DNA from 4 places in the Streptomyces sp. NPDC001480 genome. Region 3 is predicted to be linked to each of the others. Evidence: riboswitches for the same ligand, from Rfam matches in the RefSeq annotation. Region 3 holds a riboswitch; each other region holds the start of a gene.
What was found. Region 3 has a riboswitch for cobalamin ahead of ACFY01_RS27335 (ribonucleoside-diphosphate reductase subunit alpha). Riboswitches for the same ligand answer to the same signal wherever they lie in the genome.

Region 1 (7,429 bases), on a different contig from region 3:
TCCACTGCTGGCTGCTCGCCTTTCCCGGCTTTCCGAAAAACTCGGGGCCGCCCTGGCTGGGCTGGCTGATGTACGGACGCCTCGCCGTTGTCTTCTTCCTCGTACTGTCCGGATTTTCGCTGGCCATCTCCCCGGCGCGCGGTGGTTGGCGGCAGGGCGGGGTCCTCCGGTTCTTACGGCGCCGAGCCTGGCGAATCCTTCCGCCGTACTGGGCCGCACTCGCGTTGAGCGTGGTGATCGGTTACTTCGTGGTGCCCGCGTCGCATCATGGGCCGCCGAACATCAGAACGGTTCTCGTGTACGGCCTCGTCGCCCAGGATGTCCTCACGGCTCGCACGCCGAACGGTGCGTTCTGGTCGATCGCCGTGGAGGCGCAGCTCTACCTCGTCTTCCCGCTGCTGCTCCTTGTCCGGAGACGGCTGGGGGCGGTACTCCTGGTCGGGGGTGTGACGCTGCTGGTCGTCCTGCGCGGGCTGTTGGCCGACAACGCGTTGCCGGACGAAGGTGACAACTGGCTGACCCCGAATCTCGCGCCCGTGTTCGTCGCCGGTCTGGTCGGCGCGGGAATCATCGTCGCGGGAGAGAAGGTCCGACGCATGCCCTGGCACTGGCTCGCCGCTCTGGCCGCCGTGCCGGTGATACTGCTCATCGCCGTCCAAGGATCGGCCTGGACGACAAAGCACTACTTCTGGATGGATCTCGCCGTCGCACCGGCCATGACGATGTTTCTGGCGGCGATCGCCACCGGGCGGCCGGCATGCGTGATGCGACTGCTGGCCATGCGGTCCATGCGTAGCCTCGGTGACTTCTCGTACAGCCTTTACCTCATTCATCTGCCGATCGTCATGGTCGTCGTCCGGAAGATCGCCCCGCAGTACGTGTCGGCCGGACTGCCCACGTTCTGTTTCACGTTGGTCCTGGGGCTGCCCGCTTCGGTGCTGTCGGCTCGGCTGTTCGCGCGGCTCTTCGAGCTTCCCTTCAAACGAAACCGGTCCTGGAAGTCCATGCTCTCGCCGGCACGTTCACGCTGACCCACCGGGCCCCATGCGGTCTTGGCCGTGTCCGCGTCACTGCGGTACGGTCTGTCCGATATTGACGACGGCGAGACGGAAGCCGGTGGGAATCCGGCACGGTCGCGCCACTGTGTGCCAGACGCCCTCCGGGGCGTCCGGCGAGTCAGACCCGTGGCCGTCGTCCTGTGCACCACCGAGATGGGACGCGAACTCCCAGAGGAGGCACTGCCATGGCGCAGTCCGTCGCCCAGCCGACAGCCACCACTCCCGCCATCCCCGCCAAGCTGCCGCTGAAGGCGATAGCCCCCTGGGCGGTCTTCTTCGGCATCCTGATGCTGGTCCTGCTGTACTTCGTCGGCGCCGAGCAGGGCGCCACCTCCGTGCTCAACGGCACGGACGTCCACGAGTGGGTGCACGACGCCCGCCACCTGCTCGGCTTCCCCTGCCACTGACGCGAGGGACGCCGCACGCCCATGAATTCCGCAACGGTAAGAAATCTCCTCGTGCGGGGCATGCTCGCCGGCCTGGCCGCCGGCGTGCTCGCCCTGGTCGTCGCCTACCTCCTCGGTGAGCCGAATGTCGACAAGGCGATCAGTTTCGAGGACGCCCACTCCCACGAACACGAGATGGAGGTCGTCTCCCGCTCCCTCCAGTCCACCGCCGGCCTCGCCACCGGCGTCCTGGTCTACGGGGTCGCCTTCGGCGGCATCGCCGCGCTCGCGTACTGCTTCGCGCTGGGCCGGATCGGCCGCTTCAGCCCACGGGCGACGGCTCTGCTGCTGTCCGGCTGCGCCCTGCTCGCCGTGTACGTCGTCCCGTTCCTGAAGTACCCGGCCAACCCGCCGTCCGTCGGTGAGCCCGACACCATCGGCAAGCGGACCACCCTGTACTTCCTGATGATGCTGCTCAGCATCCTTCTCGCGATCGGAGCCACCCTCCTGGGCAAACGCCTGGCGCCCGCTCTGGGCACCTGGTGGGCGACGGTGGCCGCGGTGGCCGCGTTCGTCGTCGTGATCGGACTGGCGTACGCGTTCCTGCCGGTCGTCAACGAGGTGCCGAAGGACTTCCCGGCCACCCTGCTGTGGCGGTTCCGCCTGTCGGCCCTGGCCGTCCAGACCGTCCTGTGGGGCGGATTCGGCCTGCTCTTCGGCGAGTTGGCCGAGCGGCAGCTCAATCCCGAACCCGCGGCGGCCCGGTCCGGGCGGACGGCTCCCACCCCGAACTGAACGCTTCCGGGACACGGGAGGGAGGGTCTCAGCGCGCCGAGACGGTGGCCGACGCGGCCAGCGGCTGCCCGAGCCGCAGATTCCACCGTCCGGCCCGCCCACTGAGCTCCGTGGCCGTCAGCGGCGGTACGTCCAGCCGCCAGAAGGCGGACGCGGGCAGGCCCAGTACGTGAACGGCCGCGGCCCGTACGACTTCCGGCTCGACCACGGCGAGCGTACGGCCGTCCGTGTCCTGCGCGGTGTCCAGCCAGTGCCCGACCCGCTCGCACACGTCCCGCACCGACTCCCCGCCGTGTCCTGCCCAGCCGGGATCGGCGAGCCAGTGGCCCACTGCCTCCGGCTCGGCCGCCGCCACCTCGTCAAGGGTGCGGCCTCGCCAGCGGCCCACGTCCAGACCGCGCAACTCCGGCGTCTCCACGACGTCCAGGCCGAGCGCCGCCGCCGTCTCCCGGCAGCGCGCACCCGGGGACGTGGCCACCCGGGCCGGCGAGGGCAACGACCCGGCCGCCGAGCGGGCGCGGGCCGCCCCGGCGTCGTCCACCGAATCGCCGTCGTAGAAGCGGGCCTGGCGCAGCGACGGGCTCGTCGCGGCCGAGACGAAGGTGACGCGGCTGGTCACGTGGCTGCTCCTCCTGCGGTCGGCATGGGACGCGGATCGCCTGCCTCGGTCGCGAACATAACAGGCAGGTGTTCTACCGCGCGCCGGCGGCGTGACGAGGAGGCCGCCGACGATGGTGCGGACGGGGGTTCAGGTCGCGCAGGACGTCGGCGGGGCAGTGGGCGGGGCCCTGGTCCCAGACGGTGAGGTCGGCGAAGCGACCGGGGGTGAGGGTGCCGCGCAGGTCCTCCTCGCCCGTCAGCCGGGCGACGTTGACGGTGTGCAGGGCGAGGGACTCTTCGTAGGTGATGGCGTGCTCGGGGCCCCGGACGCCGATGACGGTCTGCCGGGTGGTCATGCCCCAGACGGAACGCATGGCGCCGAACTGGCCGACGGGGAAGCCGGATCCGGTGCTGACCTGCGTGCCCAGGTCGAGCCAGCCCCGGGCCGGGAAGAGCCGGGCCACGCGTTCCGGGCCTCAGAAGCCCTCTTCCACCTCGGCGCTGTCGTGCAGCAGTGGCTGCCGGATGGTGACGGGGATGCCCAGGGCCACGGCACGGGCGCGCTGTTCGGGGCCGGCCAGGCCGCCGTGCTCCATCACCAGCGTCCCGGCGGGCAGGCCCGGGTTGCGCCGGAGGACACGCTCGTAGACGTCCAGCAGGACACGGACCGCGCGGACGGCCTCGGCCAGCGCGTCGGGCAGGTCCTCCACCTGGGCCGCGCTGGTCATACCGAGCGCCGAGACGAGGACACGGACCGGTGCTCAGCGCGCCGGCCTCGCGGGCGGCCAGCATCGCCGCGTAGTCGTCGAGGGAGTACCGCGCAGTCGCGCACGGTGCCGATGCCGGTGGCGGCGTACTGGCTGCTGGCCAGACGCAGTCCGGCGATGCGCTGGGCCCGGTCGGGGGCGGGGAACAGGCGCTCCACCAGGCCCAGGGCGTTGTCGATCAGCCTGCCGTCGAGCTTGCCGTCGGCGTCGCGGCCGATGACACCGCCCGGCGGTACGGGGGGCTCGGGAGTGGTCCTGGCCCGCTGCCGGATCAGGTCCAGGAACTCGGGGATGGTGCGGGCCTGGTGCACCGGAACGTCGTGCGCGCCGAGCGCCGCGTGGATCAGGCGGGTGTGGGTCTGGGAAAGGGCCGTGATGCGGTCACCGCGCACGGCCAGTACCCGCTGCGGGGCCTGGCCGGGCAACAGTGTGTGCACCGCGTCGGCCCGGATCACAAGATCGGCTCCGTGATCAGAAAGTACGCCATGCCCGGCCTGTTCCGTGCCGATCATGCGCCAATCCGCCGACGCGGCGGGCCGTCGGATCGTGCCCTCGTCCTCGTCATACGGAAGCCACGACCTGGCCGGACATGACCTCGGGAGGGTTGGGGAGCAGCGGCGCGAGGTTGTCCCGTACGAAGACCGCTGCCTTCTTGATCGATTCGTCGGCACCAGCCTCGTTCTCGAAGACGCTGGTCGAGACCATGACTCCGTTGCCGGCGTCGACCCAGTAGTAGGCCAGGAGACCCGGGATCTGACGCATGAGCGGCACGAACCCCTCGCTCACCCGACGCCCAGCCTCGGCCGGGTCGGTCACCCCTGAGTACCTTCTGATGGCTGCGTACACGGCTGTTCTCCTCGTGGGTCGGGGCATCTGCTGCCCAGACGCCGTACCCCCGCCGAGGTGTGCGCCCCCTGCGAGTCGTCCGGCAAGCACCGGAAGAGCTGACCGTTCGGTGCTCCGAATGGCGGCCTGTGCCCCCTTCCGGGAGCCGTGTGGGGCAGGTGGGAGGATGCTTGGCATGGACATCCGCCGTAGAAACAACGTGACGGTCGCCGGTCCCGCCGGCGCGCCGGTGGTGGTACTGGCGCACGGGTTCGGCTGCGACCAGAACATGTGGCGGTTCGTCGCGCCGGCACTGACCGATCGGTACCGGGTGGTCCTGTTCGACTACGTGGGCTCCGGCCGCTCGGACCTGTCGGCCTGGAGTCAGGAGCGGTACTCCTCGCTCGACGGCTACGCCCAGGACGTGGCCGACGTGTGCGAGGAGCTGGACCTGGAGCGGGCGGTGTTCGTGGGGCACTCGGTCAGCGCCATGGTCGGGGTGCTGGCGGCGCAGGCGGCGCCGGAGCGGATCGGGGCGCTGGTGATGGTGGCGCCGTCGCCGTGCTACGTCGACGACGACGGCTATCGCGGTGGCTTCAGCGCGGAGGACATCGACGAGCTGCTGGCCTCCTTGGAGTCCAACTACCTGGGCTGGTCCTCCGCCATGGCCCCGGTGATCATGGGCAATCCGGAACGGCCGGAGCTGGGGGAGGAGCTGGCCAACAGCTTCTGCGCCACCGACCCCGACATCGCCCGTGTCTTCGCCCGCACCACCTTCCTGTCCGACAGCCGGGACGACCTGAAGAGCGTGAGTGTGCCGACGCTGGTGCTGGAATGCGCTTCTGACGTCATCGCGCCCCGCGAGGTCGGCGCCTACGTGCACGCCGCGATCCCTTCCTCCCGCCTGGTCACCCTCGACGCCACCGGACACTGCCCCCAGCTGAGCGCACCGGAAGCCACCACCCGGGCGATCCTCGACTTCCTGGAGACCCGGCCGTGATGTGCCGCACGGACGGCGTGCCCGAGCCCCCCGGCACCGGCGACGAGGCGGCCACGTACGCCGCCTTCACCGCACTCCTCGAGGACAGTGCCGAAGAACTGTACGAGTCGGCACCCTGCGGCTATCTGTCCACCCTCATGGACGGCACCATCGCCAAGATCAACTCCACCCTGTTGGACTGGCTCGGCCTGGAACGCGCGGCCGTGGTGGGACGCAGGCGCTTCGCGGACCTGCTGAGCGTCGGCGGCAAGCTGTACCACGAGACGCACTTCGCGCCGCTGCTGCACATGCAGGGCGAGCTGAGCGGCATCGCCCTGGAGATGAAGACGGCCCAGGGCGACCGGCTGCCCGTGCTGGTCTCCTCGGTGGTCAAGCACGGCACCGAGGGCGACCCCCTGCTGATCCGCACGACCGTCTTCGACGCCTCCGACCGACGCGCCTACGAGGAGGAGCTGCTACGCCGCCGCCAGGACGCCGAACGCGCCCGCGCCGAGGCCGAACGGGCACGTGCGGAGGCGGAGCAGGCCCGCCGGCAGGCCGAGGCCGACAGGGAACGGCTGGCCGACGCACTCGCCGTACTCCAGAAGTCCCTGCTGCCCGACACCCTGCCGGCCCTGCCCGGGCTGGAGACGGCCGTCTACTACCACACGGCCTCTCCCGACCAGCTCGGCGGCGACTTCTACGACCTGTTCCCCATAGACGGCGACCGGTGGGCCTTCTTCCTCGGCGACGTGTGCGGCAAAGGCCCCCAAGCCGCCGCCCTCACCTCGCTGACCCGCTACACGCTGCGCGCCGCCGCCCACCACAACCCCGAGCCCGAAGCCGCGCTGACCACGCTGAACACCGTCCTGCACCAGCGGTACACGGCCGGCGGCGACCCCCGTTACTGCACCTGCGTCTTCGGCATCCTCGAACCCGGCACCGACGGCCGCACCACGGTCCGTCTCGGCTCCGGCGGCCACCCGCCGGCGCTGGTCCTGCGCGCCGACGGCCGGGCCCATTACCTGCCCACACCAGGCGGCCTGCTCGTCGGCGTCCTGCCCACGGCCCCGTTCGCCACGGCCACGACCACCCTCGCCCCCGGCGACACCCTCCTGCTCTACACCGACGGCCTCACCGAGGCCCGAACCGGCCCCACCCGCGACAGCCTGTACGGCGAAGAAGCCCTGCTCGCCTTCGTCGCCGCCCATGCCCCGGCCACCCCGCACACGGTGATCACCGCGCTCACCAAGCTGCTCGAAAGCCTCCGCGACGGCCTCGACGACGACACCGCCCTGCTCGCCCTCGGCGTCCCCGCCTTCCGGTCCCATGCCCTCCCGACACCGAATCACCCAAGATGACCCCGCTGAACATCACCCCCGGCGACACCGAAACCGGACCCGTCCTCCACGTGGCAGGTGAACTCGACCACGCCCGGGCCGCGGCCCTGCGGCGGCACATCGAGCACCTCGCCCTGGAGCCGGGCCAGTGCCTGACCCTCGAACTGTCCGGCCTGGAATTCTGCGACTCCACCGGCATCACGACCCTGCTCGCCGCACGCCAGCACGCCCAGGCCGCCGACGCCGACATCGTGCTGGCCGCCGTCCCGCCCGCCCTCCTGCGCGTACTCACCATCGTCGGCCTCGACCAGGTCTTCACGCTGAGAGGATGAGCAGCAGTGCGGCCATGGTGGTGAAGCCGGCGCACACGGCGACCACCATGCCGACGCAGCGCCGCCGCAGCACCCGGTAGCGGTGCTCGTACTCGGCGCGCAGCGACACGCACCGGGCCGCGACCCGTTCGAGATCCGCACGGGCGCGGTGCAGGCTGTCGGCGACGTACCGCCGCTCGACGTCCTCACGTTGCGCCGTCGTCAGCCATTCCAGGGGACCGGTGAACTCCCGTGCCCGCTGCTCCGCCTCCGCGATCCTGGCCTGCCACAGCAGGTATCCCTCCACCTCGTTGCCGAGGTCCCCGCCCGCTCCGGGCTGCGGCCGAGGCGGACCGCTCACCCGTTCC
Region 2 (7,429 bases), on a different contig from region 3:
CGTCGATGCCGAGCCCGTGCCGGAAGGGCAGCACGCCGTACGTGTGCCGTCCGGTGAGACCGTGCAGCATGTCGAGGCCGGGCTCCAGCAGGGAGACGTCGCCGCGGAACTTGTTGACGAGGAACCCGGCGACGAGTTCCTGGTCCTCGCGGGAGAGCAGGGCGACGGTCCCGAAGAAGGAGGCGAAGACGCCCCCGCGGTCGATGTCGCCGACGACGAGCACGGGCAGCCGCGCGTTCCTCGCGATCCCCATGTTCACGATGTCGGTCCGCCGCAGATTGATCTCGGCGGGCGAACCGGCGCCCTCACAGATCACCGCGTCATACGTGCCCCGCAACTCGGCGAGGCAGTCCAGCACGGTCCCCAGCAGCTTCTGCTGCCGCCCCCCGTGGTAGCCGCGCGCGCTCAGCTCGCCCACCGGCTTGCCCAGCAGCACCACTTGGCTGCTCTGCTCCCCACCGGGCTTGAGCAGCACGGGGTTCATCAGCGCGGTCGGCTCGACGCGGCAGGCCTGCGCCTGCATGGCCTGCGCCCGCCCGATCTCCGCGCCCTGGCGCGTCACGAACGAGTTGAGGGACATGTTCTGTGCCTTGAACGGCGCGACCTTGACGCCCTGCCGCACCAGCCAGCGGCAGATCCCGGCCGTGACGACGCTCTTGCCCGCGTCGGAGGTGGTGCCGGCGACGAGGAGACCCCCGCTCATTTCCCACGTCCCTTCACAACGGCGCGCGCGGCGACGCCGACGCCGAGCGCGAGCAGGCCGACGCGCTTGGAGAGCCGTACGGCCCGTTCGATGTCGGGGACGGTGACGGTGCGTCCCCCCTGGTTCAGCACCGGGCGGTGTTCAACCCGCCCGCCGTACGACAGCGTCCCGCCCAGCCGCACGCCGAGCGCGCCCGCGAACGAGGCCTCCACGGGCCCGGCGTTCGGGCTCGGATGCCGGTCCGCGTCGGCCCGCCAGGCCCGTACGGCACCACGGCGGTCGTCCCCGGCCGCGGCGGCCAGTACGGCGGTCAACCGCGCCCCCGGCCAGCCCACGAGGTCGTCGAGCCGGGCCGAGGCCCACCCGTACCGCCGGTACCGGGGCGACTTGTGCCCGACCATGGCGTCGAGGGTGTTGACGGCCCGGAAGCCGAGCAGCCCGGGCACCCCGCCCACGGCTCCCCACACCAGGGCGCCCACCACCGCGTCGGAGGTGTTCTCGGCCACGGACTCCACGACGGCCCGGGCGATCCCGTCGGCGTCCAGCGCCTGCGGGTCCCTGCCGCACAGGTGCGGCAGCCGCGCCCGGGCAGCCTCGACGTCCCCTGCCTGGAGGGCACGCCCGATGCCACGGGCCTCGCGTGCGAGGGAGGTTCCGCCCACGACGGCCCAGGTGGCGGCGGCGGTCAGCGCGACGGACGCGGCACGGGAGGGGCGTACGGCCGCGGCGGCGACGGCACCCAGGCCGACGGCACCGCCCACGCACACCGCGGTGTGCAGGGCGCCCCAGCCCCGGTGGTCCCGCCACAGCACCCGCTCCACGGCACCGGCGGCCCGCCCGAACGCGGCCACCGGATGCCCGCGCCGCGGATCACCGAGCAGCTGGTCACCGAGGAGGCCGGCGGCGGCGCCGTACGCGAAGACGCGATCGGCACGCATCGGCTCAGCCGGCCGTGGGCGCGGGCAGCGGTCTGGTGCTGTACCTCGAACGGCAGGCGAGCATGGCGATATGTCCTCACTCAGGGTGTCCGCGCCCTGGTTCGACGAGACCGGCGGTGGGAGTTCCTGGCTCCCGGGGCTACCTACCCCGGTGACAGTGGCGGGACCGCGCCGGATTCACACCGGCTTCCTCCCTTGCCGCCGTACATGGCCCCGGAAGTCCACCACGGCCCCGGAAGGGCCGTCAACTTGCCGTTGACCTGCACGGGGAGAGTGTGCTGAGGCCCACATCGAAGCCCGGGTGGTGGTGGGGCGGCATGCGAAAGGCTCCTTCCCGAAGACTTCGAAGTCTTCGGGAAGGAGCCTGTTCGAGGCCTCGGTCAGGCCTTGTGCATGATCAGGTAGATCCCGTAGGCCACCGCCGCCGCGCATGCCGCGAAGCACACGTACGCGCCGGCGACGGCCGCGGCCGCCGAGTCGCCCTGCGCGACGGCGCGTTCGCGTCGTGCCAGACCCTGGACGCCCAGGGTGAAGAGGGCCACCAGGCCGACGGTGACCGCGAGGCTGACGCCGAAGACGGAGCCGAGGGCTGCCCAGTCGATCTTCATAACAGAGCTGCTTTCTTGGTGTCCGGGTGCCCGGGATCAGACGGCGGCGGCCGGCGGGGTCGCCGGGTCGGCGGCGACGGGTGCCGCCGGGGACGGGATCGTGGCCGACAGGTCCTCGGCCACCACACCCACCGGGGGCGGGGTGACGACGGCGATCGCGGTGGTGACCACGCCGGCCGGCTCCTCGGTCTCGTTGACGTTGGTCGCGTCGACCACCTCGCGGCGGGAGAGCTTCCAGATCGCGGCGCTGGAGGCCACCAGGAAGACCGCCACCAGCGCGGTGCCCCAGTCGCCGAGGTCCGTGACCGTCTCGGCGAGCGCGCCGACCAGCGCGGCGGCCGGGAGGGTCAGCGCCCAGGCGACGAACATCCGGGTCGCCGTGGACCAGCGGACCACTCCGCCCTTGCGGCCCAGGCCCGCGCCCATCACGGAGCCGGAGACGACGTGGGTGGTGGAGAGGGAGAAGCCGAGGTGGGAGGAGGCGAGGATGGCGGTGGCGGCGCTCGTCTGGGCCGCGAAGCCCTGCTGCGGCTCCAGTTCGGTCAGGCCCTTGCCCATGGTGCGGATGATGCGCCAGCCGCCGATGTAGGTGCCGAGCGCGATGGCCATGCCCGCGGAGAGGATCACCCAGGTGGGAGGGTTGGAGCCGGGGGCGATGGAGCCGCCGGCGATCAGCGCGAGCGTGATGATGCCCATCGTCTTCTGCGCGTCGTTGGTGCCGTGGGCGAGGGAGACCAGACCGGCCGAGGCGATCTGGCCGGCGCGGTAACCCTTGCGGGTGGCCTCGCCCTCGGCGTTCTTGCCGATGCCGTAGGAGAACCGAGTGGCGAGCATCGCCGCCAGCCCTGCGACGACCGGCGCGGCGACCGCCGGGAGCAGCACCTTGGTGACGAGGACGTCACCGTGGACGGCACCGAAGCCCGCGGAGGCGACGGTGGCGCCGATCAGGCCGCCCATGAGGGCGTGCGAGGAACTGGAGGGCAGCCCCACCAGCCAGGTGAGCAGGTTCCAGAGGATCGCGCCGACCAGGGCGGCGAAGATGACCTCGGGACGTATGCCGTTCTCGTCGACGAGCCCCTTGGAGATCGTGTTGGCGACCTCCACGGAGAGGAAGGCACCCACAAGGTTGAGCACGGCGGACATGGCCACCGCGACCTTGGGCTTGAGCGCGCCGGTCGAGATGGTGGTGGCCATCGCGTTGGCGGTGTCGTGGAAACCGTTCGTGAAATCGAACGCGAGCGCGGTCACGACCACGATCGCGAGGATCAGCGAGAAGCTTTCCATTTACCCAGGCATTCTTTCGAGCGTCATTGGCTGGTGGAACGTAAGCAATCTGGGTGAACGGAAGATGAACTGGGGCGGTAATCGTGGTGCCGGATCCGGAGGTGAGTGTTCCGCTCCCGTCCGGTGGTGCCGAACGCCCCGGGCGCCCCTTGGCTAGTCGCCCCTCGCGAAGGACTTCAGCCCGGCCGGGGAGCCGTGGAAGAGATTCTGGTCACCCGGCAGGCTGCCGCTGTTGTCGTACTGCCAGAAGGTCCAGTACGACCACCCCGCCGGCAGGGCGCCGGGGTCCCCTGAGTGACGGGCGAGCCACAGCGCGTGGTCGGCGAAGGCGTGGCTGCGGCCGGTGCAGTCGTTCCACCAGTGTGCGGTGGTGTAGATCACCGGGCGGCGGCCGGTCTCCCGTTTCATCTCGTCGCTGAAGTCCTGGATCCAGTCGACCATCTTCGCCTTGCTCAGGCCGTAGCACCTGTGCCCGCTGTCGTACGGGTTGTACTCGATGTCCAGTGCGGGCGGCAGTGTCCAGCCGTCGGCGGTCCAGGAGCCGCCGTGGCGCACGAAGTACGCGGCCTGGGCGGTGCCCGGCGACTCGTCCGGCAGCGCGAAGTGGTACGCCCCGCGGATCAGGCCGGCCTCGCGCGAGCCGCCGTACTGCCGGTCGAAGTAGGGGTTGCGGTAGTCGGTGGATTCGGTCGCCTTGATGTAGACGAAGCGGGCACCCCTGGCCTTCACTCCCGGCCAGTCGACGTTCTTCTGGTGGGACGAGACGTCGTGCCCCTTGGGCAGGCCTGCCGCCGTGGCCCGGGTTCCGGTGAGGGCCGTCCCGCCGACGGCGAGTGCCGCCACGGCCGTCACGAGCAGGCGGGCGCGGAGACGGGACAGATCCATGATTCCCCCCGGAATGGCGACGTGCACGACAAAACGTGCAGAGAGTATTGGAAGATCATGCGATGAGCGATGATCTCCGGCCAAGCATGGATAGAGGGGTATTTATGTAGCTATGCACCTTTTCGGAGGGCTCGATTCCGGCCTAAACTGCGCCTCCGTGACACCGCGTCAGCCGGCCCCCTGGCAGGATCGCGGCCATGGCTGAAGAGAGCAGGGGCGTGCGTGAGCAGGAGTCACGGGCCTGGGACGCGCTGGTCGCGACGGCCCGCCGGACCGTGGCCGACGGACTCGTCGTCGGCACCTCCGGCAATGTGTCGGTGCGCGTCGGCGACACCGTGCTGGTCACGCCGTCGGGCGTCCCGTACGACCGGCTGACACCGCACGACGTGACCGGCGTCGACCTCACCGGACGGCAGGTGCTCGGCTCACTGGTGCCGACCAGCGAACTGCCCATGCACCTCGCCGTGTACCGCACCACCGACGCAGCCGCCGTCCGCGCCGTTGTCCATACTCACGCCGTGCACGCGACAGCCGTCTCGACCCTCGTCACCGAACTCCCGGCGGTCCACTACATGACCTGCGCGCTCGGTGGCCCCGTCCGAGTCGCCCCCTACGCGACCTACGGCACCGAGGAGTTGGCCGAGAACATGCTCCGCGCCCTCGTCGACCGCTCCGGCTGCCTCCTGCAGAACCACGGCACGATCACCTACGGCGCCACCCTCGACCAGGCCTACGACCGCACCGCCCAGCTGGAATGGATGTGCCGCCTGTGGCTGACGGCGTCCTCGGTGCCCGGACTGACGCCGTCCCTGCTGACCCCGGAGCAGCTGGCCGCCGTGGGAGAGAAGCTGCGGGGGTACGGCCAGCGGAAGTGAGGGCGGCCACCGCACCGCACCCGCCGGTCCGTACCCGCCCCCGGGATTGAAAAGGGCCTCCCGCTGGAACCCGCAAGGACATGTCACCCCGACACCCGCTCCCGCTGGCCGGTCGGTCGGCCCACCGGGAGACTGGACCCGTGCGCACCGTCACAGCGGCGGCCTCGGCCGTCACCGCGGTCCTGGCGGCCGGCGCGGCCGGTGTGGCCGCCGGCCGGATAGCCAGCGACGCCGCACTCAAGGCGCCCCCCGGCAGACCGCTGCCCACCGAGCCCCGGCTCACCGTGCACGCCACGACCGACGGCAGGCTCGCCCTCACCCGCGCCCTGGCCTCCCTGCGCCCCGGCACCTACGGCCTGGCCGGCGACGGCTCGCACGCCGTGGTCGGCCCCGTCCTGGAGGCCGCCGCGCCCTCCGCCGACGCCGTCGTACGCCGGCTGGAACGCGTCACCCACGGCACCCTCGATCCCGGCGACCAGGTCTGGCTCACCCCCAACCTGTACGTCGGCAACCCGGGCGCCGCCCTCGGCCTCGAACACGCCGACATCGACGTGCCCGGCGACCTCGGCGCCCTGCCCGCCTGGTTCGTGCCGGGCGCCCGGGACACCTGGGTGATCGCGGTGCACGGCCTCGGCACCACCCGCGAACACCCCATGAACGTCATGGGGTTCCTGCACGAACTGCGGTTCTCCGTGCTGGCCCTCGCCTACCGCGGTGACCTCGGCGCCCCCCGCCCCCCGGACGGTCTGAACCACCTCGGCGAGACCGAGTGGCGCGACGTCGACGCGGCGATCCGCTACGCCGTCCGCTACGGCGCCCGGCGCGTCGTCCTCTACGGCTGGTCCACCGGCGCCGCCATGGCCCTGCGCGCCGCCGCGCGCTCCACCCTGCGCGACCATGTCTCCGGGCTCGTCCTGGACTCGCCGGTGCTCAACTGGGAGGCCACCCTGCGCGCCCTCGCCGCGGCCCGGGGCGCGCCCGACTTCCTGCTGCCGCTCGCCGTGCGCGCCGCGCAGGGCCGCGTCGGCCTGCGTGCCGACCGCCTCGCGGAGACCACCGACCCGGCACGGCTGAGCGTGCCCACCCTGCTCGTCCACGGACCCGACGACGTGGTGGCCCCCTGGGAGTTCTCCCGCCGCCTCGCCGCCGAGCGCGCCGACCGGGTCGCCCTGCACACCGTGCGGAACGCCCCGCACGGGGCGATGTGGAACGCCGACCCGAAGGAGTACGAGGAGACCGTACGGCGGTTCCTGACACCGCTGATGTGAGCGCCCGGCCGGCACCCGGGCATCCGGGTGCCGGCCGTTCCGTTCAAGGCCGTACCACTGGCCTGAACACCCCTCCGGGGCAGCCGCCGGAACGTGTCCGTTGGCCCACCCCGTCGCCCGCCGTGACATTCCGTTTGGGTTTTCGGACCGTCAACCGGAAGACTGCACCCGTGACGTCCCGTATCCCGCGCGACTCCAGGCTTCGACTCGTCCGACCGCGACCCCTGGCCGCCGCCCCCCGAGCGATGAACCAGCGGCGCTCGCGCCGCCCCGCACCCCGCCCGCCGGAGGGCACGCCCGCCCCCGCCGAGCTGGCCAGAATGGCGCGATCCCGCCTGGCCGGCGCGGCCCGCGTGGCCCACTGGGCCGACGCCGCCCTCGGCCCCGGCAGCGACGGAGCGACCGCCGACGGCAAGGCCACCCTCTCGGAGACGACCGCCGAACGCGCCGCCGCCGACCTGGGCCTGACCGTGGCTCAGGTCCGCGCCGACTGGGACACCGCCCGCCTCGCCGGACTCGTCGAGGTGCACGGCGACAGCGCGCGCCCCGGCTGGCGGCTGCGCGCCTGGGACCGGGACGACAGTGCCGTGCTGCGCGGCTGGGTCGCCCTCTTCGACGCCTGGTCGCTCGCCCACCCCGAGCCCGCGGGCCACGAGCCCGCCGCCGTCGCCGAGGTCGTCTCGGCCATGCCCCAGGTGCTCTCCTTCCTGCAGCTGTCCGCCGGGCCCGTCCCGGTGGACCAGCTCCTCGACCTGCTCCAGCAGCGCGTCACCGAGCTGCGCACCGAGCGCTGCGAGATCTCCTACGAGCCCGATCCCGAGCTCCTGGCCGGTGCCGCGCCCGCCGTCGGCACCCCGCCGGCGGAGCC
Region 3 (7,429 bases):
GCTGCTCGACATCACGGCCGGCGGCAGGGTGCTGCGCATCGAGCGGCTGCGCATGGCCAACGGCGAGCCGATGGCCATCGAGACCACGCACCTGTCGGCCAAGCGCTTCCCGGCGCTGCGCCGCAGCCTCGTGAAGTACACCTCGCTGTACACCGCGCTCGCCGAGGTCTACGACATCCACCTCGCCGAGGCCGAGGAGACCATCGAGACCTCGCTGGCCACCCCGCGCGAGGCGGGTCTGCTCGGTACGGACGTGGGCCTGCCGATGCTGATGCTGTCCCGGCACTCCCTGGACCGCGAGGGCAAGCCGGTGGAGTGGGTGCGCTCGGTGTACCGGGGGGACCGCTACAAGTTCGTGGCGAGACTCAAGCGACCGCAGGATTAGCCGAGTCGGCATCTTCACGCCACAACCCCGAAATCGACATACCGATATGCGGATGAGGTCTTCCGCCGGCGTGACACTGTCGCCTAGATTGCCTGCGCATTACACAGGTGATCAGTGAGGGGACGGAGCTGTGGCATGTCCGAAACGCCTGAAGTGAAACCACCGGTGGTGACGCCGGTCCGGGTGATCATCGGCCTGTGTCTCGTCGCGCCCTTCGTGGCGATGCTGTGGGTCGGCTCCTACGCGAAGGCGGACCCCGCGTTCATCGGCATCCCGTTCTTCTACTGGTACCAGATGCTGTGGGTGCTGATCTCCACCGCGCTGACCATGACCGCCTACCAGTTGTGGCGCCGTGACCAGCGGTCCCGCCACACCGCGAAGGGGGGTGCGGCGGAATGAAGGACGGCGTGAACGGCGTCGCGCTCGGCGTCTTCATCTTCTTCTTCCTGGCCGTCACGGCCATGGGCTTCCTCGCCGCGCGCTGGCGCAAGGCCGACAACGAGCACAGCCTCGACGAATGGGGCCTGGGCGGCCGGTCGTTCGGCACCTGGATCACGTGGTTCCTGCTCGGCGGCGACCTGTACACGGCCTACACCTTCGTGGCGGTGCCGGCGGCGATCTACGCGGCGGGCGCGGCGGGCTTCTTCGCGGTGCCGTACACCATCCTCGTCTACCCGCTGATCTTCACGTTCCTGCCCCGCCTGTGGTCGGTCTCGCACAAGCACGGCTATGTGACGACCTCGGACTTCGTGCGCGGCCGGTTCGGCTCCAAGGGCCTGTCGCTGGCGGTGGCGCTGACCGGCATCCTGGCGACGATGCCGTACATCGCGCTCCAACTGGTCGGCATCCAGGCCGTGCTGGACGTGATGGGCGTCGGCGGCGGCGAGAACACCAACTGGTTCGTGAAGGACCTGCCGCTGCTGATCGCCTTCGGCGTGCTGGCCGCGTACACGTACTCGTCGGGCCTGCGGGCGCCCGCGCTGATCGCGTTCGTCAAGGACGCGCTGATCTACATCGTCATCGCCGTCGCGATCATCTACATCCCGATCAAGCTGGGCGGGTTCGACGACGTCTTCGCCAAGGCGGGCCACGCGTTCAGCCAGGTCAACCCGGCGACCGGGAAGCCGCGCGGCGCGCTCGTGCCGGCGGAGGCGGGCCAGTGGACGTACGCCACGCTGGCGTTGGGCTCGGCGCTGGCGCTGTTCATGTACCCGCACTCGATCACCGCGACCCTGTCCTCGCGCAGCCGTGAGGTGATCCGCCGCAACACCACGATCCTGCCGCTGTACTCCCTGATGCTGGGCCTGCTGGCGCTGCTGGGCTTCATGGCGATCGCGGCCGGGGTGAAGGTCACCAACGGTCAGCTGGCGATCCCGCAGCTGTTCGAGGACATGTTCCCGGACTGGTTCGCGGGCGTGGCCTTCGCGGCGATCGGCATCGGCGCGCTGGTGCCGGCGGCGATCATGTCGATCGCGGCGGCCAACCTCTTCACCCGCAACATCTACAAGGACTTCATCAAGCCGGACGCCACGCCGAAGGAGGAGACCCGGGTCTCCAAGATCGTGTCGCTGCTGGTGAAGGTGGGCGCGCTGGTCTTCGTCCTGACCATGGACAAGACGGTCGCCATCAACTTCCAGCTGCTCGGCGGCATCTGGATCCTCCAGACCTTCCCGGCGCTGGTCGGCGGCCTGTTCACCCGCTGGTTCCACCGCTGGGCCCTGCTGGCCGGCTGGGCGGTCGGCATGGTGTACGGCACGTTCGCCGCGTACGGGGTGGCCTCGCCGACGCAAGCACACTTCGGCGGCTCGGCGAAGGAGATCCCCGGTATCGGTGAGATCGGCTACATCGGCCTCACGGCGTTCGTCCTGAACGTCGTGGTGACGGTGGTCCTGACCTTCGTCCTGAAGGCGGCGAAGGCCCCCGAGGGCGTCGACGAGACCAAGCCGGAGGACTACACGGCGGACGCGGGCGACCCCGGCGTCGAGGTGGAACTGCCCCCGGCGACGGCCGGAGCCTCCCACTAGAGGAGGCCCCAGCAGGCAGGGCTGCGGCGGGCCGTCGGGAAATCCGGCGGCCCGCCGTCTGGTGCGTGGGGCACACTGCGGGCCATGGACATCCAGATCCGTGAAGTGGAACCCGACGAGTACGCGGCTCTCGGCGAACTGACCGCCCGCGCCTACCTCGACGACGGCCTCCTCGACTTCGGGGAGAGCGACTGGTACCTCGGTGAGCTCAGAGACGTGGCCAAGCGAGCGGCGGCCGCCGACGTGCTGGTCGCGGTGGCGGACGGAAACGTACTCGGCGGGGTCACTTTCGTACCCTCCGGCGGGCCCATGGCCGACATCGCCGGACCGGGAGAGGCCGAGATACGGATGCTCGCGGTCGCTCGGGCGGCGCGCGGCCGGGGTGCCGGCGAGGCCCTCGTCCGTGCCTGCGTGGACCGTGCGCGGGCCGCGGAGGGGTGTGTACGGGTCGTCCTGTCGACCCAGCGCACCATGCGCGCCGCCCATCGCATCTACGAACGACTCGGCTTCGTCCGCAGCCCCGGGCGGGACTGGAACCCGATCCCGGACCTCGACGACATCACTCTCCTCACCTACGAGCTGACGCTCTGAAACCGCCCCGACACAACATCTGGGGGTGGCGTGACGGGCGAGCACAAGATGTATGCTCATGCTCGTTGTCGCCGCAGGGGAATCCGGTGCGAATCCGGAACTGTCCCGCAACGGTGTACTTGTGCATGTCTGTGCACAGGAGTCAGTCCGAGGACCTGCCGACAGCGCGCCCCGGCCGTCCGGCCCGGGTGCCTTGACGTCCGGGCCTCGTGGAGTGGGCCGGTGGACGCGACGCCGTGCGCGCTCGTGTGCTGCCCCCTGCCCTCCGCCAGGCCCCCTGCCGAGCGAGGGAGTGCCCCACGTGACCATCGCGCCAGCCGACCCGGCTTCAGCCATCCCGGCGACCGAGGCGACCCCGGTGGAGTCCGACGGTCCCGGTACCGCGCTGTTGCGGACCCTGACCGAGCTGACCGCCGACCTGCCCGACGCCGACCCCGGCCGGGTGGCCGCCGCCGCGTTGCGCGGCCGGTCCGCCCGCGCCGACGAGGCGGAACTGCGCGAACTGGCCACGGAGGCGGCCGCCGGCCTGATCTCCGAGGACCCGGCCTACTCCAGGCTGGCCGCCCGGCTGCTGACCATCAGCATCGCCGCGGAGGCCGCCTCCCAGGGCGTCACCTCGTTCACCGGGTCCGTGGCCGTCGGCCACCGCGAGGGCCTCATCGCCGACCGCACCGCCGACTTCGTACGGCTGCACGCGGCCCGCCTGGACGCGCTGATCGACACCGGCGCCGACGACCGCTTCGGCTACTTCGGCCTGCGCACCCTGCACAGCCGCTACCTCCTGCGGCACCCCCTCACCCGCAAGGTCGTCGAGACGCCCCAGCACTTCCTGCTGCGGGTGGCGAGCGGCCTCGCCGAGGACGACACAGCCCGCTCGGTCGACGAAGTGGCCGCGCTCTACGGCCTGATGAGCCGCCTCGACTACCTGCCCTCCTCCCCCACCCTGTTCAACTCCGGCACCCGGCACCCCCAGATGTCGTCCTGCTACCTCCTCGACTCCCCCAAGGACGAGCTGGACTCCATCTACGACCGCTACCACCAGGTCGCCCGGCTCTCCAAGCACGCCGGCGGCATCGGTCTGTCGTACAGCCGGATCCGTTCGCGCGGCTCCCTCATCCGCGGCACCAACGGGCACTCCAACGGCATCGTGCCGTTCCTCAAGACCCTCGACGCGTCCGTGGCGGCCGTGAACCAGGGCGGCCGGCGCAAGGGTGCCGCCGCGGTCTACCTGGAGACCTGGCACTCCGACATCGAGGAGTTCCTGGAGCTGCGCGACAACACCGGCGAGGACGCCCGCCGTACGCACAACCTCAATCTCGCGCACTGGATCCCGGACGAGTTCATGCGCCGCGTGAACGCCGACGAGCAGTGGTCCCTGTTCTCCCCGGCCGACGTGCCCGAGCTGGTCGACCTGTGGGGCGAGGAGTTCGACGCGGCGTACCGCAAGGCCGAGGCCGAGGGGCTCGCGAAGAAGACCATCCCGGCCCGTGACCTGTACGGCCGTATGATGCGCACCCTCGCGCAGACCGGCAACGGCTGGATGACCTTCAAGGACGCCGCCAACCGCACCGCGAACCAGACGGCCGAGCCGGGTCACGTCGTGCACTCCTCGAACCTGTGCACGGAGATCCTGGAGGTCACGGACGACGGGGAGACCGCGGTCTGCAACCTGGGTTCGGTCAACCTCGGCGCCTTCGTCGACACCGCGACCGGCGACATCGACTGGGAGCGGCTGGACGACACCGTCCGTACCGCCGTCACCTTCCTCGACCGCGTCGTCGACATCAACTTCTACCCGACCGAGCAGGCCGGCCGCTCCAACGCCAAGTGGCGTCCGGTGGGCCTCGGCGCGATGGGTCTCCAGGACGTCTTCTTCAAGCTGCGGCTGCCCTTCGACTCGCCGGAGGCGAAGGCGCTGTCCACGCGTATCGCCGAGCGCGTCATGCTCGCCGCGTACGAGGCCTCCGCCGACCTCGCCGAGCGCAACGGCCCGCTGCCGGCCTGGGAGAAGACGCGTACGGCCCGGGGCGTGCTGCACCCCGACCACTACGGCGTCGGGTTCACCTGGCCGGAGCGCTGGGCGGCGCTGCGCGAGCGCGTCGCGACGACCGGCATGCGCAACTCGCTGCTGCTGGCCATCGCCCCCACCGCCACCATCGCCTCGATCGCCGGCGTCTACGAGTGCATCGAGCCGCAGGTGTCCAACCTGTTCAAGCGCGAGACGCTGTCCGGCGAGTTCCTCCAGGTCAACTCGTACCTGGTGAAGGACCTCAAGGAGCTCGGCGTCTGGGACGCCCGCACCCGTGAGGCGCTGCGCGACGCGAACGGCTCGGTGCAGGACTTCGCCTGGATCCCGGCCGACGTACGGGCGCTGTACCGCACGGCCTGGGAGATCCCGCAGCGCGGCCTGATCGACATGGCCGCCGCCCGCACCCCGTTCCTGGACCAGTCCCAGTCCCTGAACCTGTTCTTGGAGACGCCGACCATCGGCAAGCTCTCCTCGATGTACGCGTACGCCTGGAAGCAGGGCCTGAAGACGACGTACTACCTGCGCTCCCGCCCGGCGACCCGCATCGCCCGCGCCGCCCAGGGCCAGGCGCAGCCCCAGAAGACAATCCCCGTCCAGCAGGTCGCCGACCCCGACGCGGTCGCCTGCTCCCTGGAAAACCCCGAGTCCTGCGAGGCCTGCCAGTAATGCCCAACCAGAACCTGCTCGACCCCGGCTTCGAGCTGACTCTCCGCCCCATGCGCTACCCCGACTTCTACGAGCGCTACCGGGACGCCATCAAGAACACCTGGACCGTGGAGGAGGTCGACCTCCACTCGGACGTCGCCGACCTCGCCAAGTTGTCACCGGAGGAGCAGCACCTGATCGGCCGGCTGGTCGCGTTCTTCGCGACGGGCGACTCGATCGTGGCGAACAACCTGGTGCTGACGCTGTACAAGCACATCAACTCCCCCGAGGCGCGGCTCTACCTGAGCCGCCAGCTCTTCGAGGAGGCCGTGCACGTCCAGTTCTATCTGACGCTGCTCGACACCTATCTGCCCGACCCGGAGGACCGCGCCGCCGCCTTCGCGGCCGTGGAGAACATCCCGTCCATCCGCGAGAAGGCCGGGTTCTGCTTCAAGTGGATCAACGAGGTCGAGAAGCTGGACCGGCTGGAGTCGAAGGCCGACCGCCGCCGCTTCCTGCTCAACCTCATCTGCTTCGCCGCGTGCATCGAGGGCCTGTTCTTCTACGGTGCCTTCGCGTACGTCTACTGGTTCCGCAGCCGGGGTCTGCTGCACGGTCTGGCCACCGGCACCAACTGGGTGTTCCGCGACGAGACGATGCACATGTCCTTCGCCTTCGACGTCGTGGACACCGTCCGCAAGGAGGAGCCGGACCTCTTCGACGACGAGCTCCAGCAGCAGGTCACCGACATGCTGCGGGAGGCCGTCGAGGCCGAGCTCCAGTTCGCGCGCGACCTGTGCGGTGACGGCCTCCCGGGTATGAACACCGACTCGATGCGACAGTACCTGGAGTGCGTCGCCGACCAGCGTCTGACGCGCCTCGGCTTCGCCCCGGTGTACGGCTCCGAGAACCCCTTCTCCTTCATGGAGCTGCAGGGTGTTCAGGAGCTGACCAACTTCTTCGAGCGGCGTCCTTCGGCGTACCAGGTGGCGGTGGAGGGCACCGTCGACCTGGACGAGGACTTCTGATCCGCGGTCTCCTCCCGTGCCTGCTGGGCCTCCCTGATCTGTCGGTCGACGCGCCGGTCGTGCGCGATGCCGATCAGTGACGGGAGGACCATCAGGACGAAGATCCCGAGGACGACGAGCATTGCGGTCAGGCCTTCTGTCTGCGCTGTAGTCATGACACCACTGTCGCGCCGGACACTGCTTACCGTGAGTGGCAGGACTGCCGTACATCTTCAAATTCCTGCCACTGCGGAGGCACACTGGCAGCATGCTGAAGAACGTGACGGCCGTGCTGCTGGACGGCGTGCACCCCTTCGAGCTCGGCGTCGTCTGCGAGGTGTTCGGCATCGACCGCAGCGACGAGGGGCTGCCGGTGTACGACTTCGCGGTCGCCTCGGCCGAGGGTCCGACACTGGGCACCGGCTGCGGGTTCACGCTGTCGACGCCGTACGGTCTGGAGCGGCTCGACGATGCGGACCTGATCGCCGTACCGGCCGGTGACACGTACATGAGCCGGGAGTACCCGCCCGCGCTGCTCGACGCGCTGCGCCGGGCCGTCGAGCGGGGTGCCCGGGTGCTCAGCGTCTGCTCGGGCGTCTTCCTGCTGGGCGCGGCCGGGCTGCTGGACGGGCGGCGCTGTGCCGTGCACTGGCGGCACTCCGACGAGCTCGCCCGGCGCTTCCCGCGCGCGGTCGTCGAGCCGGACGTGCTCTATGTCGACGAGGACCCGGTGATCACCTCGGCCGGC
Region 4 (7,429 bases), on a different contig from region 3:
GGAAGACGTAGCGGTCGCGGGCGGCGGAGCCGGGACCGGCCCGCAGCGCCTCCTGGAACCAGGGGTGCCGGTGCGAGGTGTGGTTGGGGACGATGTCGACGACGACCTTCAGGCCCAGCAGGTGGGCCTCGGCGACCATGGCGTCGAAGTCGTCCAGTGCGCCGAGGCGGGGGTCGACGTCCCGGTGGTCGGCGATGTCGTAGCCGCCGTCGGCGAGTTCGGACGGGTAGAAGGGGCTCAGCCACAGGGCGTCGACGCCGAGCGCGGCCACGTGGTGCAGGCGCTCGGCGATGCCCCGGACGTCGCCGAGCCCGTCGCCGTCGGCGTCGGCGAAGCTGCGGGGATAGACCTGGTAGACGACGGCCTGGCGCCACCAGTCGGGGTTCCTGGACGAGAGGTCGTTCACAGTGGCTCCCTTGGGAAGGACGACAGGGAAAGCCTGTCCACATTGCCGGGAAAGCGAACCTTCACACTCTGCGGAATAGATCATTCCCAGTGTGGCGAAGTTGTGATGACTTCCCGAACTCCCCTTGTTCCGGCGCAGGTTGACAGGGTTCAGCCGGTCGACCCACCATGTGCACACGCTGTGGCGCATGTGACCAATGGGCCCGGTGTCCTCGACCTGCTTCTGCCTGCCGCGTGCCGCCTCACGCTGCCTGAAGCACTCTCAGAACTCCTGATGGGATACACATGTCCATAGCGATCCGTGCCACCACGCGCCGCCTGCTGGGGACGGGCGTCGCGACGCTCGCCCTCTGCGCGGCCTCCGTCGCCGCCGCCTCCGCCGCTCTGGCCGACGACGCGCCCGGCGGCGACGGCTGGAAGTCCGGCGGCACCTACAAGCCGGGCACGGGCGCGGGCACGGAGACCGGTACCGACCGCTGCCAGTTCTCGCTCGACGGCACCAGCTTCTTCGACTCGGTGAAGGTCGACGACCAGAACCTCAGGCCCACCGGCGACGGCAAGGTCCACATCAAGGTCCGCACCGCCGGTGACGCCTCGACCTGCACCGCCTCGCTGGCCTCCTACCTCGCCCACGGTGCCTCCTTCAACACCTCCGGCGAGCAGGTCTTCGTCGACTTCGACTCGGTGACCGTCAAGCCGGGCCAGACCGACTCCCTCGACATCGCGGTGCCCGACGCGGGCTGCTTCGCGCAGCTCGACCTGTACCGGGGCGCGGTGAAGTTCGACGGCAAGCTCCACGCCAAGGACGGCTTCGAGCACGGCGACCTGCCCAAGGGCCCGGACCACCCGGTGATCAAGGACAAGCTGATCGCGGCCTGGAACGGCGGCACGAAGGAGTGCACCTCCACCGAGTCCGCCACGCCGACCCCCACCACGCCGGCCTCCGCCCCGGCCCAGCCGACGGCCCCGACCCCGAGCGCCTCGGAGTCGAAGTCCACCGCCACCCCGACCCCGTCCGCCTCTGAGTCGACCTCGACCCCGACCCCGGCCCCGACCCCCGACGGTGGCGGCGGCGACCTCGCCGAGACCGGTGGCGGCAGCGGCTCCGGCATCATCGCCGGAGGCGCGGCGGTGCTCCTCGCCGGCGGCGCCGCCATCGTCGTAGCAACCCGCCGCAAGCGAACCGCACGCGGCTGACCCCGCCCCGGGAGGGCCGGGTCCGGTCAGCCTCCGTCGGCCGCGCAGTGCCCGAGCAGGTCCTGGACCTCCGTGTCCACCACCCGGTACCTGACCACGCGGCCCTCCTTCTCCCCCTCCACGACCCCCGCGGCCCGCAGCAGCCTGAGCGCCTGCGACACCGCGGGGTCGTTCATTCCCGTCGCGATCGCCAGGTCGGACACGGCGAGCGGGCCGGTGCGGTGCAGGGCGAGCAGCAGCGCGAGGCGCTTGGCGTCGGCGAGCAGGGCGAAGCGGTCGGCCCAGGCGCGCACATGGCCGGGTTCGCCGATCGCGGCGATGGCGTCGCACACCCGGTGACCGTCGATGGTGCGACGGTCCGCGCGGTCGGCAGGCACGAGATGCATACCGCCATGTTCGCAGGCACCGTTCTGTGATCTTCGATACCTGCGCAGGTGCGCAGCTATGCAGACGACCGCCCGCGCACCTACGGTGGGCGGGCCGTGGTGTTCGGGAAGTCGATGCGATGTCGACGCGGCCCTCGCCACTGTGATCGGGGAGTTCCCGTCCCGTCCGGCACCCGCCGGGCCACTGGTCGTACGACCGGGAAGGCAGGGACGGCGGACGCATGACCCGTAAGCCAGGAGACCGGCCACGGCAGCTCACGAAGTGATCCACGAGGTGCTGGAGCGTGAACCGGATGACCCTGCCGGAAAATTCCTTCAAGTGGCGGCGCGAGGACACGGTCAGGACGGCGGGGCTGCTGACGGTGATCGTCGCCCTGCACGTCGTCGCCTTCGGGATCCTCTTCCTGCTCGTGGTCCCCGAGCACTACAAGGTCGGCTCCAAGGCCTTCGGTATCGGCCTCGGCGTCACCGCCTACACCCTGGGCATGCGGCACGCGTTCGACGCCGACCACATCGCCGCGATCGACAACACCACCCGCAAGCTGATGGCCGACGGCAAGCGGCCGGTGTCGGTGGGCTTCTGGTTCGCGCTCGGGCACTCCAGCGTGGTCGTCGTCCTCGCGGCGCTGATCGCGGGCGGCACCCAGCTCGCCGGCAAGGTGATGAACGAGGGCTCGCGCACCCACCAGGTCCTCGGCTTCATGGGTACGACGATCTCCGGCACGTTCCTCTACCTCATCGCCGCCCTCAACCTGGTCGCCCTGACAGGCATCCTGCGCGTGTTCAGGGCGATGCGGGCAGGCACGTACGACGAGGCGGAACTCGAGGCCCACCTCGACTCCCGCGGTTTCATGAACCGCGTCCTCGGCCGCCTGACGAAGTCCGTCTCCCGCCCCGGCCAGATGTTCCCCCTGGGCTTCCTCTTCGGCCTCGGCTTCGACACCGCCACCGAGGTCACGCTGATGGTGATGGCCGGCTCGGGCGCGGCGGCCGGCCTGCCCTGGTACGCGATCCTCTGCCTGCCCCTGCTGTTCGCGGCCGGGATGAGCCTGTTCGACACCCTCGACGGCACGTTCATGAACTTCGCCTACCAGTGGGCGTTCTCGAACCCGGTGCGCAAGGTCTTCTACAACCTCACCATCACCGGGCTGTCCATCGCCGTCGCCTTCTTCATCGGCACCATCGAGCTGGTCGGCGTCCTGCACGACAAGCTCGACCTCCGCGACGGTCTGACCGGCTGGATCGCGGGCCTCGACCTGGACAACGTCGGCTACACCATCGTCGTCCTGTTCGTAGTGGTGTGGGCGGCGGCCCTGACCTACTGGAAGGTGGCCAGGGTGGAGGAACGCTGGACGGCACCGGCACCGGCACCGGCACCGGCCGGCACCGACCAGGTGTGCTGACCGGACAGGCCCTCCAGGGTCCGTCGCCGGTCACACGTACGCGGCCAGCCCCTCGGACAGCAGCGTGAAGGCGTGTTCGGCGTCGGCGACCGCCTCCGGGTAACGGTCGTCGGCGGACCGGCCGCCGGCCACCGCCTGGAAGTTGTCCATGGACAGCAGCCGCTGCGCACCCACCATCTGACCGGCCGCCAGGCGCGCGGTCAGCGCGGGGACCTCGGCGGTGTCCCGCAGCGCCTCCGCGAGCGCGCGTTCCGCGCCCTCGTCGAAGCGGACCATCCTCGTGCGCAGCGCCGGGGTCCGAAGGATCATCCGGGTCAGCGCCAGGATCTGCGGCACGTCGTTGAGGCCGGTGATCGGGTCGCGGTCGCGCAGGCCCGCCATGAAGTGGTCGCGGAGGGCCGACAGCGGCCCGACGGCCGGCGGCCGGGCGCGCACCACGCGGGCGGCCTCGGTCTCGTGGTCGGCGAGGCGGTGGATGACGAGCTCCTCCTTGGTGGGGAAGTAGGCGAACACCGTCCGCTTCGACACCTCGGCGGCCTCCGCCACCTGCGCCACCGACACCTGGTCGAACCCGTGCTCGAGGAAGAGCGCGATGGCCGCGTCGGAGATAGCGGCATGGGTCCGAGCGCGTTTGCGTTCACGCAGCCCTGTCATGCCGCCACCGTACCAAAAATCTGCACCCGGATTTTTCTCGCACCAAGATGTTTCTTGCACTCGAATATTTCTTGCACTGGGTATAGCTTTGCACTCGGTCGAGTCCAAGGAGGAGCGATGACCGACGTGATCGTGGCGGGCGCCGGACCCACCGGGCTGACGCTGGCCTGCGAACTGGCGCTGGCGGGCGTGCAGACGCTGGTGGTCGAACGCCTGCCGCAGCGGGTCGAGCAGATCAAGGGCGGGGCGGTCCAGCCGCGCACCCAGGAACTGCTGGAGCTGCGCGGCCTGCTGGACCCGATGCGGGCCAGGGCGACGGCACGCGAGCCGGTGGGCGGGCACTTCGCGCTGCTGCCCGTGCCGCTGGACTGCACGGTGTGGGACACCGCGCACCCCTACCCGCTGTCGATCCCGCAGTGGGAGGTCGAGGAGGTGCTGGAACAGCGGGCCACGGAGCTGGGGGTCAAGGTGCTGCGCGACACCCCGTTGACGGCCGTGGAGCAGTCCGAGGACGGCGTGGTCGTGACCGCGGGCGACCGGCGGATCGAGGCCCGCTGCCTGGTGGCCTGCGACGGCGGGCACAGCACGGTCAGGAAGCTGCTCGGCGTGCCCTTCTCGGGCAGGCCCGGGACGTACACGGCGGTCCTGGCCGACGTGCGGCTGTCGTCCGTGTCCGACCTCGTGCCGAAGACCCAGGGGCACATCAGCACACTCACGCGCGAGGCCGGCGACCGCTGGGTGATGCTGGTGCCGGTCGGCGGCGACCGCTACCGGTTCACCGGCGGGACGGTGGGCGAGGAGGACCTGCCCAGGGACAGGCCGGTGACCTTCGAGGAGATCGCCGAGTCGCTGCGCGTGGTGTACGGCGAGGAGACCGTCCTGGCCACCGTGGACAACGCCTCGCGGTTCGGCGACGCGACCCGGCAGGTCGACCACTACCGGGTGGGCAACGTGTTCTTCGCCGGTGACGCCGCGCACATCCACCCGCCCTTCGGCGGGCAGGGCCTGAACCTCGGCGTGCAGGACGCCTTCAACCTGGGCTGGAAGCTGGCCGCCGTACTGCGCGGCCGGGCCGAGGCGGACCTGTTGGACACCTACCACGCCGAGCGGCACCCGGCCGGGGCCTGGGTCCTGCACATCACCCAGGCACAGCGGGTCTTCGCCGCCCCCCGCCCCGGCGCGGACGCCATCGAGCTGCGCCAGGTCTTCACCGACCTGATGCGCCTGCCCGAGGCCAACCGGCACCTGGCCGGGCTGATGTCGGGGCTGTCGCACTCGTACGACGTGCCCGGCGGCCACCCGCTCGCCGGGCACCGGGTCGCCGGTCTCGACCCGTCGCTGTTCCGGTCCGGCAGGCCCGTCCTGCTCGACCTGGCCGGCCTCCTCCCGCCCCACCTCGACGCCGTCCGCGCCGAACCGGTGGCCGGACTGCCCGGGGCGGTGCTGGTCCGCCCCGACGGCTACGCGGCCTGGGCGGCGGACACGGCCCCCGACCTGGACACCCTCGTCAGCGACCCGTGCTGGCCCCTCCTGGCCTAGTCCCTCCTGGCCCAGTCCCTTTCGCCCTACCGCTCGACCGTCTCCAGGTACAGCTTCACGAACCGGTCGACGTCCACGTCCAACGCCACGTCCACCAGGGCCTGTTCGCGGACGCCCTCGTGAATCTCCGACTCGCCCGGCCGGGGCCGGCGGTCGACGATCGTCTGGCCCCGGCCCGGACCGGGGGCGAGGGAGACCTCGACGGGCAGCAGGCGGGTGGTGATGCCCTCCGGGTCGGCGACCGCGCAGACCGCGCCCGCGTCGCCGAGGCCGCCCGCCGCCTCGGCCTCGGCGGGACCGCCCTGCGTGGTCGGCCGGTGGGCGAGCAGCTCCCCGGCCAGCCGGGCACCGGGCTCGGCACTCGCCCGCAGCCGCCGCACCTCGACGCCGGGGACGACGACCCGCTGGAAGACGTCCAGCCCGTACATGGTGATCGGCACCCCCGCGGTGAGCAGGACCGCCGCCGCCTCCGGATCGTGCCAGACGTTGAACTCGGCGACCGGCGTGGCGTTGCCGGTGGCCACCGCGCCGCCCATGAACACGATCCGCTCGATGTTGCCGGTCACCTCCGGGTGGGTGCGCAGCAGCAGCGCGATGTTGGTGAGCGGGGCCGTCGGGACCAGGGTGACCGGGCGGGGCGAGGCGAGGATCTCCCGGTGCAGCAGCGTCACCGCGTCCACCGCGGCCGGGGCCCGGGTGGGCGCGGGCAGCCCCAGGTCGCCCATCCCGTCGTGCCCGTGCACGTGCCGCGCCGAGCGGGCCGGCTCGATCAGCGGCCGCTCGGCACCCCGGGCCACCGGGATGTCCGGCGCGCCCGCCTGCTCCAGCACGGTCAGGGTGTTGCGGACAACCCCGTCGACGTCCGTGTTCCCGGCCACGCACGTCACCGCGCGCAGCTCCAGGTCCGGGTGGCGGACGGCAAACAGCAGGGCCAGGGCGTCGTCGACACCGGTGTCGCAGTCGATGATCACGGGGATGGGCTGACCGGTCACGGCGGACTCCTTCCTTCGTACCGACCGTTCCTAAAGACTGAGCGGGAGTGAGTCCTGGTGCCAGGACTCGTGCTCAGCCGCGTGCCCCGAACGGTTGTGGGCACACTGGTCGCCCGCTTTCGCTCCGCGTCCGGCGCCGACGGATCCTGTCCGTGGTCCGGGAATGCGGGGGCGGGTTCCCTCACGCCCCGGTACTCCCGATGCGGCCTGGACGGTCCGATGCCCCACCGCATCACTCCGGTGCGGTGGGGGCGGTGCCGTCCGTCGCCGGATCGGGTGTCCCAGAGCGCGCCTTCCGATCGCCACGGCGGCAGCCTCGTGGCGCGTGGTCTTCCTGGTTGTGGTGGTGAGGGGTTTCTGCCAGTGCTGGGCGCCCCAGCGGCTGGTGTAGGCCGGGTCGACGGCGACCAGGGGGATGCCGAGTTCCGCGGCCATGGACACCAGCCGGGCGCGCAGCCTGGCGGTGGGCAGGCCGGAGATCAGCCGGCGGAACCGTTTGCGTCGGCCGTGCTTCTCTCGGGTCTTCTCTTCGCCAAAGTCCAAATCCTCGATCGCGAGCGCCAGGCCATGGTGTTGGGCCCAGTGCAGCAGGCGGATCAGGGCGTGCCGGATTTGGGCGTCGCGGTGTGGTGCGCTGCCGGACAGGTCGTAGTCGAACCTGCGAGGCTCACCGACCGGGTTCCCGTGTTCGTCCAGGCGCCAGGCGGCCAGGTGATCGGCGTTCATGTCCACACCGGCCACCCCCGCGGCCAGGGCGGCCTGAAGCGGCACCATCTGCACCGGCGAGTTCTGCCAGGAGGCGGTCAGATACCAGCGCCCGCGGCCGACGTCGTGATGCATGCGGTAGGCCACG

Region 1: linked by a shared signal. The riboswitch ahead of ACFY01_RS29925 (CbtB-domain containing protein) and the one ahead of ACFY01_RS27335 (ribonucleoside-diphosphate reductase subunit alpha) in region 3 are both predicted to bind cobalamin.
Region 2: linked by a shared signal. The riboswitch ahead of ACFY01_RS07565 (cobalamin biosynthesis protein) and the one ahead of ACFY01_RS27335 (ribonucleoside-diphosphate reductase subunit alpha) in region 3 are both predicted to bind cobalamin.
Region 4: linked by a shared signal. The riboswitch ahead of ACFY01_RS21930 (HoxN/HupN/NixA family nickel/cobalt transporter) and the one ahead of ACFY01_RS27335 (ribonucleoside-diphosphate reductase subunit alpha) in region 3 are both predicted to bind cobalamin.

The regions. Positions count from the first base shown of each region.
Region 1 is NZ_JBIAVX010000012.1:338,033-345,461, forward strand. It holds gene ACFY01_RS29920 (acyltransferase family protein) at 1-1,031, shown strand, start outside; cobalamin riboswitch at 1,063-1,207, shown strand; gene ACFY01_RS29925 (CbtB-domain containing protein) at 1,244-1,465, shown strand; gene ACFY01_RS29930 (CbtA family protein) at 1,487-2,239, shown strand; gene ACFY01_RS29935 (histidine phosphatase family protein) at 2,268-2,858, opposite strand; gene ACFY01_RS29940 (amidohydrolase family protein) at 2,932-3,303, opposite strand; gene ACFY01_RS29945 (hypothetical protein) at 3,316-3,567, opposite strand; gene ACFY01_RS29950 (hypothetical protein) at 3,564-4,061, opposite strand; gene ACFY01_RS29955 (hypothetical protein) at 4,168-4,422, opposite strand; gene ACFY01_RS29960 (alpha/beta fold hydrolase) at 4,628-5,431, shown strand; gene ACFY01_RS29965 (PP2C family protein-serine/threonine phosphatase) at 5,431-6,771, shown strand; gene ACFY01_RS29970 (STAS domain-containing protein) at 6,768-7,082, shown strand; gene ACFY01_RS29975 (cytochrome C oxidase subunit I) at 7,066-7,422, opposite strand; gene ctaD (cytochrome c oxidase subunit I) at 7,419-7,429, opposite strand, start outside.
Region 2 is NZ_JBIAVX010000003.1:56,713-64,141, reverse strand. It holds gene ACFY01_RS07570 (cobyric acid synthase) at 1-703, opposite strand, end outside; gene ACFY01_RS07565 (cobalamin biosynthesis protein) at 700-1,641, opposite strand; cobalamin riboswitch at 1,742-1,882, opposite strand; gene ACFY01_RS07560 (hypothetical protein) at 2,022-2,249, opposite strand; gene ACFY01_RS07555 (anion permease) at 2,286-3,533, opposite strand; gene ACFY01_RS07550 (lysozyme) at 3,687-4,418, opposite strand; gene ACFY01_RS07545 (class II aldolase/adducin family protein) at 4,616-5,293, shown strand; gene ACFY01_RS07540 (alpha/beta hydrolase family protein) at 5,434-6,561, shown strand; gene ACFY01_RS07535 (hypothetical protein) at 6,732-7,429, shown strand, end outside.
Region 3 is NZ_JBIAVX010000011.1:152,614-160,042, reverse strand. It holds gene ACFY01_RS27355 (GntR family transcriptional regulator) at 1-385, shown strand, start outside; gene ACFY01_RS27350 (DUF3311 domain-containing protein) at 521-784, shown strand; gene mctP (monocarboxylate uptake permease MctP) at 781-2,409, shown strand; gene ACFY01_RS27340 (GNAT family N-acetyltransferase) at 2,494-3,000, shown strand; cobalamin riboswitch at 3,046-3,178, shown strand; gene ACFY01_RS27335 (ribonucleoside-diphosphate reductase subunit alpha) at 3,302-5,695, shown strand; gene ACFY01_RS27330 (ribonucleotide-diphosphate reductase subunit beta) at 5,695-6,702, shown strand; gene ACFY01_RS27325 (hypothetical protein) at 6,615-6,857, opposite strand; gene ACFY01_RS27320 (GlxA family transcriptional regulator) at 6,950-7,429, shown strand, end outside.
Region 4 is NZ_JBIAVX010000008.1:328,596-336,024, forward strand. It holds gene ACFY01_RS21915 (glycoside hydrolase family 13 protein) at 1-406, opposite strand, end outside; gene ACFY01_RS21920 (LAETG motif-containing sortase-dependent surface protein) at 691-1,602, shown strand; gene ACFY01_RS21925 (ArsR/SmtB family transcription factor) at 1,629-1,988, opposite strand; cobalamin riboswitch at 2,069-2,253, shown strand; gene ACFY01_RS21930 (HoxN/HupN/NixA family nickel/cobalt transporter) at 2,282-3,391, shown strand; gene ACFY01_RS21935 (TetR family transcriptional regulator) at 3,422-4,045, opposite strand; gene ACFY01_RS21940 (FAD-dependent oxidoreductase) at 4,163-5,584, shown strand; gene ACFY01_RS21945 (nucleoside hydrolase) at 5,611-6,576, opposite strand; gene ACFY01_RS21950 (IS200/IS605 family accessory protein TnpB-related protein) at 6,607-7,429, opposite strand, start outside.